2 regions of the Nocardioides luteus genome follow, and region 1 is predicted to be linked to the other one. Evidence: riboswitches for the same ligand, from Rfam matches in the RefSeq annotation. Region 1 holds a riboswitch; the other holds the start of a gene.
What was found. Region 1 has a riboswitch for glycine ahead of gcvP (aminomethyl-transferring glycine dehydrogenase). Riboswitches for the same ligand answer to the same signal wherever they lie in the genome.
Positions count from the first base shown of each region.

Region 1 (7,661 bases):
GCGGTCGCCCTGGCGCCGAGCGACCTGACCCTGACCGAGGCCAAGGCAGCCGTCGACCGGATCGCGGCGCGCCTGGCCCAGGCCCGCGCCCTCGTGCCGGTCCAGCGCCGGCTCAGCGAGGTCGTCCGTGAGCTCGCGACGACCGGCGCACAACGCGACCGCGTGGTCGCCCAGACGCAGGAGCAGGCACGGCTCACCGAGCAGCTCCCGCAGCAGACCGAGGCCCTCGCTGCCGAACTGGTGGCGGCCACCGAGGCGGCCGCGGAGATCCCGGTGCTCCGCGCTCAGGTCGCGGCCGTGACCGAGGTCGGCCGGCTGACCCGGGAGCTCGCCGATGCCCGAGCCCGGCACGAGTCGGCCAGGACGGCCGCCATGGAGGCGCGCACCCACTATCTCGACGTACGCCAGGCACGGCTCGACGGCATCGCGGCCGAGCTCGCCGGCGCCCTCGCCGTCGGCGCGGACTGCCCGGTGTGCGGCTCCCACGAGCACCCGCACAAGGCCTCTCCTGCCGAGGGAGCGCCGGACGCTGCGGCGGAGAAGGCCGCCCAGACGGTCTACGACAACGCCAGCGCCGAGGAGCACGCCCGCGACCAGCACGTGCGCGACCTCAGCACGCGTCTACAGCTCGCCCAGGAGGCCGCCGGTGAGACCGATGAGCCTGTCGAGTCGCTGGCCGAGCGCCTCGCCGGGCTGGAGCGTACGGCTGCCCGGGAGGCCGACCTCCGCGCCAAGCTCACGTCCGCCGAGCAGGCGCGGGAGCGCTCGGTCGCGCTCCGTGCCGAGCTCGAGACGCGCGCTGCCGAGCTGGAGACCACGCTGCGTCACCTCACCGAGGAGCGCGAGCGTCTCGAGGAGCAGCTGAGCGACGTCCGCGACGAGCACCCCGATGTCGACGCCCTGCTCACCGCGCTCGACCGCGACCACCGGTCGGCAGCCACCGCCCTCGAGCGGCTCGAGGCGGCCACGCGCGCCGCCGAGGCGCTCGCCGGGGCCGAGCGCACGCTCACCGCCACCGCCGACCGGGCGGGCTTCGACAGCCCGGAGAGCGCCCTCGCCGCCGCACTCCCGCCCGAACGGGTCGCGGCGTTGAACAGCCAGATCAAGACGTACGCCGACAGCCTTGCGGCCGCCCGCGCGACCCTCGACTCGCCCGGCGCCGCCGAGATCCTGGCCACGGACGAGCCCGACCTGCGGGCGCTCTCCGACGCCCACCGCAAGGCCGCCGACGCCGCCGACGCCGCCCGCTCGGCGGCCGACACCGCCGCCAACCGAGCCGCGCGTCTCGACTCGCTGCAGCGCGATCTGACCCGCGCGCTCTCGACCTGGGCGCCCGTACGCGACGACCTCGAGGTCGCAGCCCGGATCGCCGCCTTCGCCGAGGGGAAGAGCAGCGACAACCAGCTCCAGATGAGCCTGTCGGCCTACGTCGTCGCCTACCGCCTCACTCAGGTCGTCGCCGCCGCCAACGAACGGCTGGCGAAGATGAGCGACCAGCGCTACGCCCTGGAGCACTCCGCGGCCAAGGGCGCCGGTGACCGTCGCGGGGGACTCGCGCTGATGGTCCGCGACGACTGGTCGGGCGAGTCGCGGGACCCCGCCACCCTCTCGGGCGGCGAGACCTTCGTGGTCTCCCTCGCCCTGGCGCTCGGCCTGGCCGACGTGATCATGAACGAGGCCGGCGGCCAGATGCTCGACACCCTCTTCGTCGACGAGGGTTTCGGCTCCCTCGACGCGGACACCCTCGACGACGTGCTCGACGTCCTCGACACGCTCCGCGAGGGCGGCCGGATCATCGGCGTGGTCAGCCACGTCACCGAGATGCGCGAGCGCATCCCCACCCAGCTGGCGGTCACCAAGGGCCGCGAGGGCTCCACCCTCCACGTCCTCGGCACCCGACCCGAAAATTAACCGTCGAGGCGAAGGTTATTACCCAGCAGTAGTTCCCCGGGAGTGACGTACGTCACTAGCCTGAGGCGGCTCCGCGTCGCGGAAGCCGTCCCAGACCACCCGGAGGTTTCCGTGCCACGTCTCACCACCCGTGTCGCCCAGGTCGCCGCAGCCCTTCTCCTACCCGCGTCCCTGCTCTCAGCAACGACGATCCTGGCCTCACCCGCACACGCCGACGGCCCCGGCAGCGGCACGCCGTGGATCGTCACCGTCGGTGACAGCTACGTCTCCGGCGAGGCCGGGCGCTGGGCCGGCAACAGCAACTCCGGCGAGTCGCTGATCGACGCGGGCGGCAGCGCGACGTACTTCGACAACGCCACCCACACCGCCGAGACGATCAACCGCTGCCACCGCAGCACGGCCGCCGAGGCGTACGTCGGCGGTGGCGTGAACGGGCTCAACCTGGCCTGCTCGGGCGCGAAGGTCGCCACGACCACGACCAGCGAGGGCTACTTCAAGCCCGGCATCGACTTCTACTCCAGCGGCGGCAACCAGGGCCAGGCCCTCATGCTGCAGAGCTTCGCGGCGAGCCACAACGTCAAGGCGGTGACGATCGGCATCGGCGGCAACGACTTCAACTTCGCCGCCATCGTCACCCAGTGCGTCCAGGACTTCCTGGCCTCGCCCTCCTGGTTCAAGGACTACTGCAAGGACGACGCGGTCGTCACCAACGCCATGGCGGCAAGCAACGTCGCCGCGGTGCGCGCAAGGATCGCCACCGCCTTCCAGAACGTACGCACCGCCATGCGCAACGCGGGCTACGCCGACGGCGCCTGGACCCTGATCGTCCAGAACGTGCCCTCGCCGCTGGCCACCTCCTCGGTCTACCGCTACAGCGAGTCCGGCTACACCCGTCAGAACACCGGCGGCTGCGGCTTCTGGAACGCGGATGCCGACTACGCGTACAACACCATCCTGCCGACGATCAACAACGCGATCGCGGGGGCGGCGACCGACTCCGGGCTGACCAACATCAAGAAGGTCGACGTCACCGGCGCATTCGCCGGCCGCCGTCTGTGCGAGAACACCGTGGGCCTGCTCGAGGAGAAGGGGCTCTCGAGCTGGCGGGCCTCCGGTGCGGTCGACAAGACCGAGTGGGTCAACCAGATCCGCACCGTGTCCACCGCGAGCGGCAACTACTACATCCAGGAGAGCCTGCACCCCAACTACTGGGGACAGCTCGCCCTGCGCAACTGCCTGCGCCAGGCCTACAACGGGGGCACACCGAGGTCCGGCACCTGCACCCACGGCACCGGGCTCAACGCCAACGGCGAGCCCGTCATGACCCTGAACTGACCCGCCGAGCCGTCACTCCGGTCGCCCGAGCCGTCACCTGGGTGACGGCTCGGCCGACGTACGTGACGCCTCGCGCCTACTCGGCGAAGGACTCCACCGGCGGGCACGAGCAGACCAGGTTGCGGTCGCCGTAGGTGTTGTCGATACGGGCGACCGGCGGCCAGTACTTGTCGGGGTCGATGCCGCGCGGGAAGACGGCCTCCTCGCGCGAGTAGGGGCGGTCCCACTCACCCACGAGCGCCCGGGAGGTGTGCGGGGCGCCGCGCAGGACCGAGTTCTCGGCGGTCCACTCCCCCGACGCGACCCGGTCGATCTCGCCCTTGATCGCGATCATCGCGTCGATGAACCGGTCGAGCTCGGCGAGGTCCTCGGACTCGGTCGGCTCGACCATGAGCGTGCCGGCGACCGGGAAGGACATCGTCGGCGCGTGGAAGCCGTAGTCGATGAGCCGCTTGGCGACGTCGTCGACCGTGACACCCGTCTCCTTGGTCATCGGCCGCAGGTCGAGGATGCACTCGTGCGCGACCAGGCCGGTATCGCCGCGGTAGAGCACCGGGAAGTGCTCGTTGAGGCGCGCAGCCACGTAGTTGGCCGACAGCACCGCCGCGGACGTCGCCCGGGTCAGGCCCTCGGCGCCCATGAGCCGGACGTAGGCCCACGAGATCGGCAGGATGCCCGCCGAGCCGTAGGGAGCGGCCGAGATCGCGCCGATGCCCGAGCGCTTCGAGGCGTCCGGGTGGAGCGAGTGCGACGGCAGGTAGGGAGCCAGGTGGGAGCGGACCGCGACCGGACCGACACCCGGGCCACCACCGCCGTGCGGGATGCAGAAGGTCTTGTGCAGGTTGAGGTGGGAGACGTCGCCGCCGAACTCACCGGGCTTGGCGTAGCCCAGGAGCGCGTTGAAGTTGGCGCCGTCGATGTAGACCTGACCACCGGCCTCGTGGACCAGCGAGCAGACCTCGGTGATGCCCTCCTCGTAGACCCCGTGGGTCGAGGGGTAGGTCACCATGATCGCGGCGACGTTCTCGCCGTGGGCGTCGAGCTTGGCCCGCAGGTCGTCGAGGTCGACGGTGCCGTCCTCGGACGACTTCACGACCTCGACCTTCATCCCCGCCATCACGGCCGAGGCGGCGTTGGTGCCGTGGGCCGAGGACGGCATCAGGCAGATGTTGCGGTGGCCCTCGCCCTGCGCGTCGAGGTAGCCACGGATCGCCATCAGCCCGGCGAACTCACCCTGCGACCCGGCGTTCGGCTGGATCGAGACCTCGTCGTAGCCGGTGACCTCGGCGAGCCAGCCCTCGAGCTCGCCGACGAGCCGGGCGTAGCCGGCGGCGTCCTCGGCCGGGACGAACGGGTGCAGGTCGGCGAAGCCGGGCAGCGAGATCGGCTCCATCTCGGTGGTGGCGTTGAGCTTCATCGTGCACGAGCCGAGCGGGATCATGCCCTTGTCGAGCGCGTAGTCGCGCGCGGCCAGCTTGTGCAGGTAGCGCAGCATCTGGGTCTCGCTGTGGTGCGCGTTGAAGACCTCGTGGGTGAGGTAGTCGGTGATGCGGACCAGGCCGTCGGGCAGCGCGCTCGCCGTGGTGCGGTCGATCTCCTCCAGGTCCACGCCCGAGACGCCGAACGCGTTGAGCACGGCCGACAGGGTCGAGCGGGTGGTCGCCTCGGAGGTCGAGATGCCAACCGTGTCCGCGTCCACGAGACGCAGATGTACGCCGAACCCACGCGCCGCGGCGACCACGTCGGCCGCGCGCCCGGGCACGGTGACACCCAGCGTGTCGAAGAACGTCTCCGAGACCAGCGGGAGCCCGGCCGACCGGAGCGCGGCGGCCAGCACGGCTGCGTAGCGGTGGGTGCGGGTCGCGATCGTCTTCAGCCCGGCGGGGCCGTGGTAGACGGCGTACATCGACGCGCCGACGGCCAGCAGCACCTGCGCGGTGCAGATGTTGGAGGTCGCCTTCTCGCGGCGGATGTGCTGCTCACGGGTCTGCAGCGCGAGCCGGTACGCAGGCCGCCCCTCGGCATCGACGGAGACGCCGACCAGGCGACCGGGCAGGTGCCGCTCGATCCCCTCGTGGACGGCCATGTAGCCGGCGTGCGGACCGCCGTAGAAGAGCGGGATGCCGAAGCGCTGGGTCGAGCCGACCACGACGTCGGCGCCGAGCGCGCCGGGCGCCTCCAGGACGGTCAGCGCGAGCAGGTCGGCCGCGACGACGGCCAGCGCGCCGCGCTCGTGGGCGGCCTCGATGATCGGCTTCAGGTCCGGCACGCGGCCGGACGCGCCGGGGTACTGCACCAGCACGCCGATCACATCACCCTCGGGCAGGCCCTGGGACAGGTCGGCGACGACGACCTCGAGGCCCATCGCCTCGGCGCGGACCTTGACGACCTCGATCGACTGCGGCAGCGCGTCGGCGTCGATGACGAACGGCCCGGATCCCTTCCGGTTGGCCCGGTGCACGAGGGCCAGCGCCTCGGCGGCCGCGGTGCCCTCGTCCAGGAGCGACGAGTTGGCCACCGGCAGACCGGTCAGGTCACCGACCATCGTCTGGAAGTTGATCAGCGCCTCGAGACGGCCCTGGGAGATCTCGGGCTGGTAGGGCGTGTAGGCGGTGTACCAGCTCGGGTCCTCGAGCACGTTGCGACGGATCACCGGCGGCGTCACGGTGGCGTGGTAGCCCAGGCCGATCATCGCCTCGCCGGGCTTGTTGGAGGCGGCGATCTCGCGAGCGAGCGAGGCCACCTGCGCCTCGCTCAGCGCGGCGGGCAGGTCCAGCGACTCGACGGACCGGATCCCGGCCGGAACGGCCGCATCCATCATCGCTGCTACCGAGTCGTAGCCGAGCCGCGCGAGCATGGTCGCCTCGTCGGCGGCCGAGAGTCCGACGTGGCGCTCCACGAACGGGGAGGCGGCGTCGAGCTCGGACAAGGTGGGCGTGTCGGACACAGTGGCTCCTGAGGGCATCTAAGACAACTCGTAAGCCCTCCCCCTCTGTCACCGCGCCTTCGCCGCTTCAGAGTTGCCTGGTCCGCACAGTCGTGGGTGCCTGAGAGTTTCCGGGGAGGAATTGCCCCTTCGGCGCCCCAACGAGTTGGGGCTCTCCCGTGCGGGATGGTCAGCACCACCAGCATAAAGGACAGGGCCCCGAGGTCCCGCCTCTGCGGGGCCTCGGGGCCTGGTGTCGACTGAGTCCTACGTCACCCGGCGTTGCGGGCGGCGCGGCGGGCGGCCAGCTCGTCGGACGCCGAGGCGACCTGCTCGCCATCGTCGGTCGTACGCTCGCTGGGAAGCTCGGAGAGGGTCCCCTCGATCTCTCGCCAGACACCGCCGATGGCGATGCCGAAGACGCCCTGACCGCCCTGGAGGAGGTCGATGACCTCGTCGTTGCTGGTGCACTCGTAGACCGAGGCGCCGTCGCTCATCAGGGTGACGCGGGTCAGGTCGTCGGTGCCACGCTCACGCAGGTGGTGCACCGCAGCGCGGATCTGCTGCAGCGAGATGCCGGCGTCGAGGAGTCGCTTGATGACCTTGAGGATCAGGATGTCGCGGAAGGAGTAGAGCCGCTGGGTGCCGGAGCCGGTGGCGCCGCGCACGCTCGGCTCGACGAGGCCGGTGCGCGCCCAGTAGTCCAGCTGGCGGTAGCTGATCCCGGCGGCGTTGCAGGCGGTCGGCCCGCGGTAACCGGTGTCGCTCGGCAGTGGCGAGACATCGTCGGTGAAGAGAAGTCCCTGCTCGTCGGCCTGCTCCGCCGCGCGTTGCGCGTCGTCGGCGCCGGGCTTCTGCTCGTGGTCGAACACGATGTCCTCCATCGTCTACTCCGTTGTGCGTAACTCCACTCGGGGAATGAACGGCTGCGGCGGGGGGACCACACCGTTGGAGTTACAACAGAGACAACTACAAGGTAAGCGCCGCAAGGGCCCTGGTCAAAGAACCCCCTCCGGCGTGTCGTCCAGCCTAACCCTCATGTAGAGAATGAGGCTTTCGACCGCTGCCCGTCGCGATCAGAGCGGTCAGCACCAGCACGACGGCTCCGACGAGGAGGCACGCCCGCATCCCGGGCAGGGTGAGGGCCCCGCTGGCACCGGCAGCCAGTCCCCCGAACACCGCGACCGAGATCGCGCCTCCGGTCTGCCGGAACGTGCTGAGCGCACCGGTCGCGACCCCCACCCGCGCGGGCTCGACGGCGTCGATCAGCTCCGCGGTCACGACGGTGATGGCCAGGGCACCACCGGTGGCGAGCGGAACCAGCAGGACGAGGACCAGCCAGACCGGAGTCGCCTCCGTCACCGGGAGCAGGACGAGCATCCCCGCTGCGAGGATCAGCTGGCCACCGACGATCAGCGGCCGCCGCCCGATGACCGTCGCGAGACGCGGTGCCACCACGTTCGCGCAGGTGGTCAGCGCCGCCGGGACG
Region 1 covers NZ_JADOVJ010000001.1:2,716,595-2,724,255, forward strand. Annotated here, with positions in the region: gene HD557_RS13135 (AAA family ATPase) at 1-1,911, shown strand, start outside; gene HD557_RS13140 (hypothetical protein) at 2,023-3,246, shown strand; gene gcvP (aminomethyl-transferring glycine dehydrogenase) at 3,323-6,211, opposite strand; glycine riboswitch at 6,271-6,362, opposite strand; gene HD557_RS13150 (MerR family transcriptional regulator) at 6,445-7,056, opposite strand; gene HD557_RS13155 (MFS transporter) at 7,202-7,661, opposite strand, start outside.

Region 2 (7,661 bases), 1.1 Mb from region 1:
CCCGACGTAGGGCGTTGAGCAGGTGGGCCCCCGGCCGCAGCGGCGGGAACGGGGTCAGCAGGGCATGGACGAGGGGTTCACCGATGTGGTCCCAGAGACCGCACAGCTCCAACCACGCGTCGCCGTCGCCGGCGTGCTGGGCATCGAGCAGCTCTGCGGTGACGTGTCGGTCGCGGTGCAGCAGCGCCCAGCTGCCGTCCTGCATGGGATGGCCCAGGACCGCGGGAGCATGCCTCCACCGCAGCCCGTACTCGTCCAGGCCGAGGCCACGGATGGTGGGCGAGGCGGCCGCGAGCGGATAGAACGCGCTGAAGGTGTCGTGGATGAAGCCGGGGTGGACGTCCTCGGAGCTGCGGACCGCTCCACCTGTGGTGGGTTGGGCCTCGAGCACCAGCACCGACCAGCCCTTGTCGGCGAGCAGGTTGGCCGCGACCAGGCCGTTGGGCCCGGAACCGACGACGACCGCGTCGTAGGAGGCCTCACTCATGGGCGGCGTTCGACGATGAAGGCCAAGCGCCGGAGAGCCTCCACGTTTCGCCACTTGAGAAGCGGATCCTGCACAGGCCTTGGGATCAGAGCGCCCGGGCCGGCGACGGCCTGCTCTCGAATCGAGATCTCGGTGTCCTCGCCTGCCGGCTCCACCGTGATCTCGACGTGCGCGGCGCCTACGGGCCAGCCGCGCGCACGGAGCAACAGCCTGCTCCCGGGATCGCACTCGAGCACCTCGGTGCTGTCGTCGAGCAGCAGCGGCCAGACGCCGACCGAGTGGTGCAGCTGAGAGCCGACGTTCGGCCAGTCCTTGTCGGCGTCGCGCAGTCGAGAGGCGCCGACCACCCAGAGCGGGTAGAGCCAGCCGTCCGAGAGGACCTCCCACACGTGCTCGGGTGAGGCGTGGACCAGCCTGTGATTTGTGCTCATGGAGACGTCCTCGGCGGCTCGGGGTCACTGGACCTAGCGGTACCCTGCCCCCGGCGCGTTATGCGGACGGCCAGGTTGCGCACGACACCCAGGGCGGCGTTCCCGCGGCCGCCGCGCATCGCGTTCTCTCCTCTCATGCTGGTCAGGACGTTGCCCGGATGCGGGTCCACGGGGCGGGTCAGGTCGGTGAGCAGGAAGCCGAGGATCGGCGCGACCACCCGGTCGTGGAGAAGCGGCAGCGCATGCCCCAGCCGTATCACCTCGCCGGCCATGCTCAGCTGTGGCCGGCCACGGCCGCGGTCGACCCGGCGCAGGATCTGCCGGGCTGTCCGTTCGGGGCTCGAGACCGGAGGCGGAGGCCGACCCTCATGACCGATGACACTCGCGGCATGGCGATAGATCGGAGTGTCCACGCCAGCCGGCGCGACGTACACGATCGCGACGTCAGGTCGGTCGCGGTTCTCCAGGCGCAGCTGATAGGCCAGCGCGCGAACGCCCCACTTGCTGATGACGTAGGGACTCATCGAGGGCGCCGTGATGTGGCCGAGCGCGGAACCGACCAGGACCAGCGTTCCGCTGCCCCGCCGGCGCAGCACAGGCACCACATGACGTGCCACGTTGACCGAGCCGAGGAGGTTGGTGCGCAGCACGCCCTCGAAGATCTCGGACGGCAGGGACTCCGTGCGACCCAGCGCCACCACTCCCGCGCAGTGGATGACCGTGTCGAGCTGCCCGTGCCGGTCGAGCACCGCCCCGATGCCGTCCCGCACCGCATCGTCGTCCCCCACGTCGAGGGTCAGCACCATGGTCGATGCGGCGCCCAGCCGCGCACAACCGCTCGCAGCGACGTCCAGCGACTCGCGATCCCGGGCGACGAGGACGACGTGGTCTCCGCGGGTGGCGGCGAGGCGCGCGACCGCCAGACCGATCCCGCTCGACGCTCCGGTGACAAGGGTGATCGACATCCTCAGACGTGGTACCCGTGGACGACGACTTCATGCGACGGCGCCGTGCGCCGAGGAAGCCCTCCCGGCTCAGCACTCGATGACGTTGACCGCGAGGCCGCCGCGGGAGGTCTCCTTGTACTTCACCTTCATGTCGGCGCCGGTCTCCCGCATCGTCTTGAGCGCCTTGTCGAGGCTGACCTTGTGGGAGCCGTCGCCGTTGAGGGCGAGGCGGGCCGCGTTGATCGCCTTCACGCTGGCGATGGCGTTGCGCTCGATGCACGGGATCTGCACGAGGCCACCGACAGGGTCGCAGGTGAGGCCGAGGTTGTGCTCGATGCCGACCTCGGCAGCGTTCTCCACCTGCTCCGGGGTGCCGCCCAGCACCTCGCACAGCGCACCGGCGGCCATCGCGCAGGCCGAGCCGACCTCGCCCTGGCAGCCGACCTCGGCGCCGGAGATCGAGGCGTTGGTCTTGCACAGGATGCCGATCGCGGCCGCGGTGAGCAGGAACCGGACGATGCCGTCCTCGATCGCGGCCTCGTCCAGCCCGGCCTCGGGCGCCACGAAACGTACCCAGTAGTGCAGGACGGCGGGCACGATGCCGGCCGCGCCGTTGGTAGGAGCGGTGACCACGCGGCCGCCCGACGCGTTCTCCTCGTTGACCGCGAGGGCGAACAGGTTGACCCAGTCCATGACCCGGAAGGGGTCCTGGGCACCGGCTCCGGAGGCCAGGTCACGGTAGAGCAGCGGCGCCCGGCGCGGGACCCGCAGACCACCAGGAAGTACGCCGTCACTGACCGGATCACGGTCGCAGCCTGCTTGCACGCAGTCCGCCATCACCCGCCAGATCTCGAGGAGGCCGGCGCGGATCTCGTCGTGCGTACGCCAGGTCAGCTCGTTGGCGCGCATGAGGTCGGAGACCCGGAGCCCTTCGCGCTCGCAGATGCCGAGCAGCTCGGCACCGGTGGCGAACGGGAAGCGGACGGCCGAGCGGTCGGGGACCACCCGAGCGGCGCCCACCGCGTGCTCGTCGACCACGAAGCCGCCGCCGACGGAGTAGTAGGTCCGCTCGCGCAGCACCTCCCCCGAGGCGGCGTACGCGGTGAACACCATGCCGTTGGGATGGCCCGGCAGGCTGGCGCGGCGATGCATGACCAGATCGGTTCCGCTGTTGAAACGGATCAGAGCGTGGCTGCCGAGCGACAGCTCCCCGGACTCGCGGATGGCCGCCACCCGCCCGGACGATGCGCGCGTGTCGACGGTCGCCGGCTCCTCCCCCTCGAGGCCGAGGAGCACGGCTCCCTCGGAGCCATGCCCGTGGCCGGTCGCGCCGAGGGACCCGTAGAGCTCGGCCTTCACCCGTGTCACCGCATCCAGGCGACCGTCCGCGACGAGACCGTCGACGAAGGTCTTCGCGGCGCGCATCGGGCCGACGGTGTGCGAGGACGACGGGCCGATGCCGATCGAGTACAGGTCGAAGGCGCTCAGCGCCATCGCCACGGCCGTGGAACCGGCGACCTCGGCGGTCATGTCACTCCTCGATCAGAGCGTCGTAGGCCGCGGCGTCGAGGAGCTCGGGGGCGCCCGAGACGCGCATCTCGAAGAGCCAGCCGGCACCGAACGGGTCGCTGTTGATCAGCGCGGGGTCCTCGACGACGGCGGCGTTGACCTCGAGGATCTCGCCGTCGGCGGGCGCGAAGATGTCGCTGACCGACTTCGTCGACTCCAGCTCACCACAGCTCTCTCCCCCGGTGATCTTGCTGCCGACCTCGGGCAGCTCGACGAAGACGATGTCGCCCAGTGCCTCGGTGGCGAAGGTGGTGACACCGACGCGCGCGACGTCGCCGCGGCTCTCGAGCCACTCGTGCTCGGCGGTGTAGGACAGGTGGGTCGGGTTGCTCATGGCGGTGCTCATTTCTTGGAGTAGAAGGGAAGGTCGACGATCTCGGCGTCCTCGCGGCTGCCGCGTACGTCGACCTGGACCTTGACGCCGGCGGCGGCGAGATCGGGCCGGACGTACGCGATCGCGATGGGACGTCCGAGAGTCGGCGACGGGGAGCCGCTGGTGACGACGCCGATCTCGTCGCCGCTGGCCGGGTCCACGACGGCGTAGCCGGCCCGCGGGGAGCGGCGCCCGGCGGCGACCAGACCGACGAGCACGCTGCGCGGGCCTTCGTCGCGGCGTACGGCCAGGGCGGCCTCCCCGACGAAGCCGTCGGGCTTGTCGAAGGAGACGACCCGGCCGAGTCCGGCCTCGAAGGGCGTCGTGTCGCGGTTCAGCTCGTGGCCGTAGAGCGGCATGCCCGCCTCGAGCCTGAGGGTGTCGCGGCAGGCGAGCCCGGCGGGCTGCAGCCCGTGCGGCGTCCCGGCTTCGGTGAGAGCCTCCCAGACCGCAGCGGCCGACGCGGGCGCGCAGTAGATCTCGAACCCGTCCTCGCCGGTGTAGCCGGTGCGGGCGAGCAGGACCTCGATCCCGGCGACGGTGCCGGCGTCGATGGCGTAGTAGCGCAGGGAGGGGACGTCGAGGTCGGTCAAGGCCGCCACGATCGCCGCCGAGGCAGGTCCCTGGACCGCGATCAGCGCCCATTCGGCGGAGGCGTCGCGGACCACGGCCTCATAGCCCTCGGCTCGCGAGGCCAGTGCCGGAGCGACCACGTGGACGTTGCTCGCGTTGGCGACGACCAGGTAGCGCTCCTCCTCGAGCCGGTAGACGACCAGGTCGTCGATGATGCCGCCGTCCTCGGCGCAGATCATCGAGTAGCGGGCTCGGCCGATGCCGATCGCCGACGGGCGGCCGACCAGGGCGTGGTCGAGGGCTCGCCCGGCCTCGGGCCCGGTCACCTCGATCTCGCCCATGTGGGACAGGTCGAAGAGCCCCGCGGCGGTGCGGACGGCGTGGTGCTCGGCGGTCTCCGAGCCGTAGCGGACCGGCATGTCCCAGCCGGCGAAGTCGGTGAACGAGGCGCCGAGGGCCTGGTGGATCTCGTGCAGAGGGGTAGGGACGGATGAGGTCATGTGTGCGGGAGGCTCCCTGGTGGTGGGTGCCGACAGCGGCACCCGTGGACGGGTGACCTCCCCGCTCTGTCATCGCTACCTGAGAGCTTCACCGCCCCGACGGGGACGGTTTGCACCGTGGGTGCAGGATCGTCGGATCCTGACTTTCCAGAGGTCGCCTCACCACAGCGGTCATGGGGCCTGAGAGATTCTGGGGAGGTTTGCTCCTTCGGCGCCTCACCCGGGATGGGCGAGGACTCTCCCGCTGCAGTTCGAGTGGCGGATGTGAAGTTGTGCGGCAAACCTAGGTCTGGCCTCCTCGGCCGTCAAGATCTCGGCACCGCGACCCACTAACGGGAACTGTTCTCACCGGCTCTACGATGGCTCGGTGCCACCCAACGCCAGCACCCGCGTTCCCGTGGTCATCCTCACCGGTCATCTCGGGTCGGGGAAGACCACGATGCTCAACCATCTGCTGCGCCAGCCCGGTGCCCGGGTGGGCGTGGTCGTCAACGACTTCGGCGACATCAACGTCGACGCCGGCCTCGTCACCGGCCAGATCGACGAGCCGGCCTCCATCGCCGGCGGCTGCCTGTGCTGCCTGCCCGACGCCGGCGGCCTCGACGACGCCCTGGAGAAGCTGACCCACCCGCGGCTCGGGCTCGACGTCGTCATCGTCGAGGCCAGCGGGCTGGCCGAGCCCGGCACCTTGGCCAAGCTGGTCCGGTTCAGCGGCGTCGAGCGCGTACGCCGCGGTGGGCTCATCGAGGTCGTCGACGCGGCCTCCTACTTCGACACCCTCGACGACGGCCGGGGCCCGGCGCCGGTCCGGTTCGCAGCCGCCTCCCTGGTGGTGGTCAACAAGACCGACCTGGTGCCGTCGGCCGAGCGGGAGGAGACCCTGGCTCGGATCGAAGCGCGGGTGCGGGAGCACAACCCCGAGGTCCACGTGGCGTACGCAGTGGGCGGCCGCATCGACCCCGCGGCTGGTCTACGACCCCGCCGTGCCCGAGGACCCGCCCGACGAGCTGCCGATCGCCGCGCTGCTGCGCGAGGCGGCCGCCGACCACCACGAGCACCAGCACGCCGGATCGGTGACCGTGACGACCCCCGGCACGATCGAGCCGGCCCGGCTGCTCGACCTTCTCGAGGACCCGCCACCGACGGCGTACCGCATCAAGGGGACCGTCGCCGTCGCGACCGGCCAGGGACCTCGCAGCTACCACGTGAACCTGGTCGGACGCAGCGCCCATGTCGCCGCGGCCAGGCGCACACCGGACGCGACGAGCGAGCTCGTGGCCATCGGCCTCGACCTCGAGACCGACTCGGTCCGGAAGCACCTCATCGACGCCCTCACCGAGGCCGAGCGGCCGAGCACCGAGGGTCTACGCCGGCTCCGCCAGCTGGTCCGGGTCAGCCTCTGACGCCGACGCCCAGCCTCGGACGCGGTGGACGGTCGCCGTCTTCGGGTGGGATCCGGACGGCGGCCCGATCTCGAAGAGGTCGATCATCAGGAACAGCGGGTAGGTCGGAGCCTGGGGCACGTGTCGTACGACGAGACCCTCGCAGCCGATGACGGTCTCCCGGCTGTCCCAGATCACCGTCCAGGTGTGGGCCCGGGTCGCGTCGAACGGGACGGTGACCTCTGCCATGTCGGTGCTCAGGCGCGGGTCGTGGTGCGCCTTGACCCCGGAACGGGCGACCGTGGTCGTGCCGATCGCGTCCGCGTCGATCTCGAAGAGGCAGATCTCCCCCGAGTCCTCACCGGAGAGGTGCTCGGTGCCGACCAGCCACGCCGCGAGCATGCAGCCGTCGTCCCGGCTCGCGGCGACGGTCACGTCGACACGACCGCGAGCGGGCGCGAACAGGAGCCGTCGCGGGGTCTCGGTCCGGACCCGCAGCCCGTCCTCCCGGTGACGGTGCGTGCCGCGCGCGGAGCCTACCGGGCCGGAGTACGTGCCGGTCTGCAGGTTCGAGACCCGCAGGGGCGCATCCTCGGGCCGCCAGTCGAGCTGGTCGGCCTCGATCCGCAGCTCGAGCCCACCCGGGACGAGCCGGTAGCGAGCCTCGGACCGCTCCGGTGTCGTCCAGTGCGGCAGGTAGTGCGGGATCCACCACTGCTCGGACAGCCCACCGGAGAAGTCCTCGTCGAGGTCCGGCCGCCGGGCCGGCGGCTGGGGCAGCTCATCGAGCGGTGAGACCATGCTCGATGGTCCCACCGCTCACGAGCAGAAATCACCCGGCTCGGCGGACGATCCGCTCCATGTCGGTGATGACCACCGAGCGCGACTCCAGCCTGACCCAGCCCTTGGCAGCGAAGTCGGCGAGCGCCTTGTTGACCGTCTCCCGAGCCGCGCCCACGAGCTGGGCGAGCTCCTCCTGGGTCAGGTCGTGGCGTACGTGGACGCCCTCCTCGGTCTCCTGACCGAACCGCTCGGCGAGATCGAGGAGCGCCTTGGCGACCCGGCGGGGAGCGTCGGCGAAGACCAGGTCGCCGATCACGTCGTTGGCCCGGCGCAGCCGGCCCGACAGCAGGGCGAGCAGGCCACGGGTCACGCTGGGGCGCCCGTCGAGGAGGCCCAGCAGGTCGTCGTGCGAGAGCGAGGCGAGCTCCACCTCGTCGGTGACGGCCGTGACCGTCGAGGAGCGCCGACCGGGGTCGAAGAGCGACAGCTCGCCGAACACCTGGCCCGGCCCCAGGATCGCCAGCAGGTTGTCCTGTCCGTTGGCCGCGGCGCGGCTCAGCTTCACCTTGCCGTTCACGACGGCGTAGAGCCGGTCCGCGGCGTCTCCCTCGTGGAA
Region 2 covers NZ_JADOVJ010000001.1:1,665,353-1,673,013, reverse strand. Annotated here, with positions in the region: gene HD557_RS07985 (phytoene desaturase family protein) at 1-487, opposite strand, end outside; gene HD557_RS07980 (SRPBCC family protein) at 484-918, opposite strand; gene HD557_RS07975 (SDR family NAD(P)-dependent oxidoreductase) at 915-1,883, opposite strand; gene HD557_RS07970 (L-serine ammonia-lyase) at 1,953-3,359, opposite strand; gene gcvH (glycine cleavage system protein GcvH) at 3,397-3,768, opposite strand; gene gcvT (glycine cleavage system aminomethyltransferase GcvT) at 3,777-4,880, opposite strand; glycine riboswitch at 4,937-5,037, opposite strand; glycine riboswitch at 5,039-5,134, opposite strand; partial or broken gene HD557_RS29160 (GTP-binding protein) at 5,320-5,736, shown strand; gene HD557_RS07950 (GTP-binding protein) at 5,864-6,283, shown strand; gene HD557_RS07945 (family 16 glycosylhydrolase) at 6,245-7,063, opposite strand; gene HD557_RS07940 (Crp/Fnr family transcriptional regulator) at 7,095-7,661, opposite strand, start outside.
Region 2: another riboswitch for glycine. It lies ahead of gcvT (glycine cleavage system aminomethyltransferase GcvT); the one in region 1 lies ahead of gcvP (aminomethyl-transferring glycine dehydrogenase).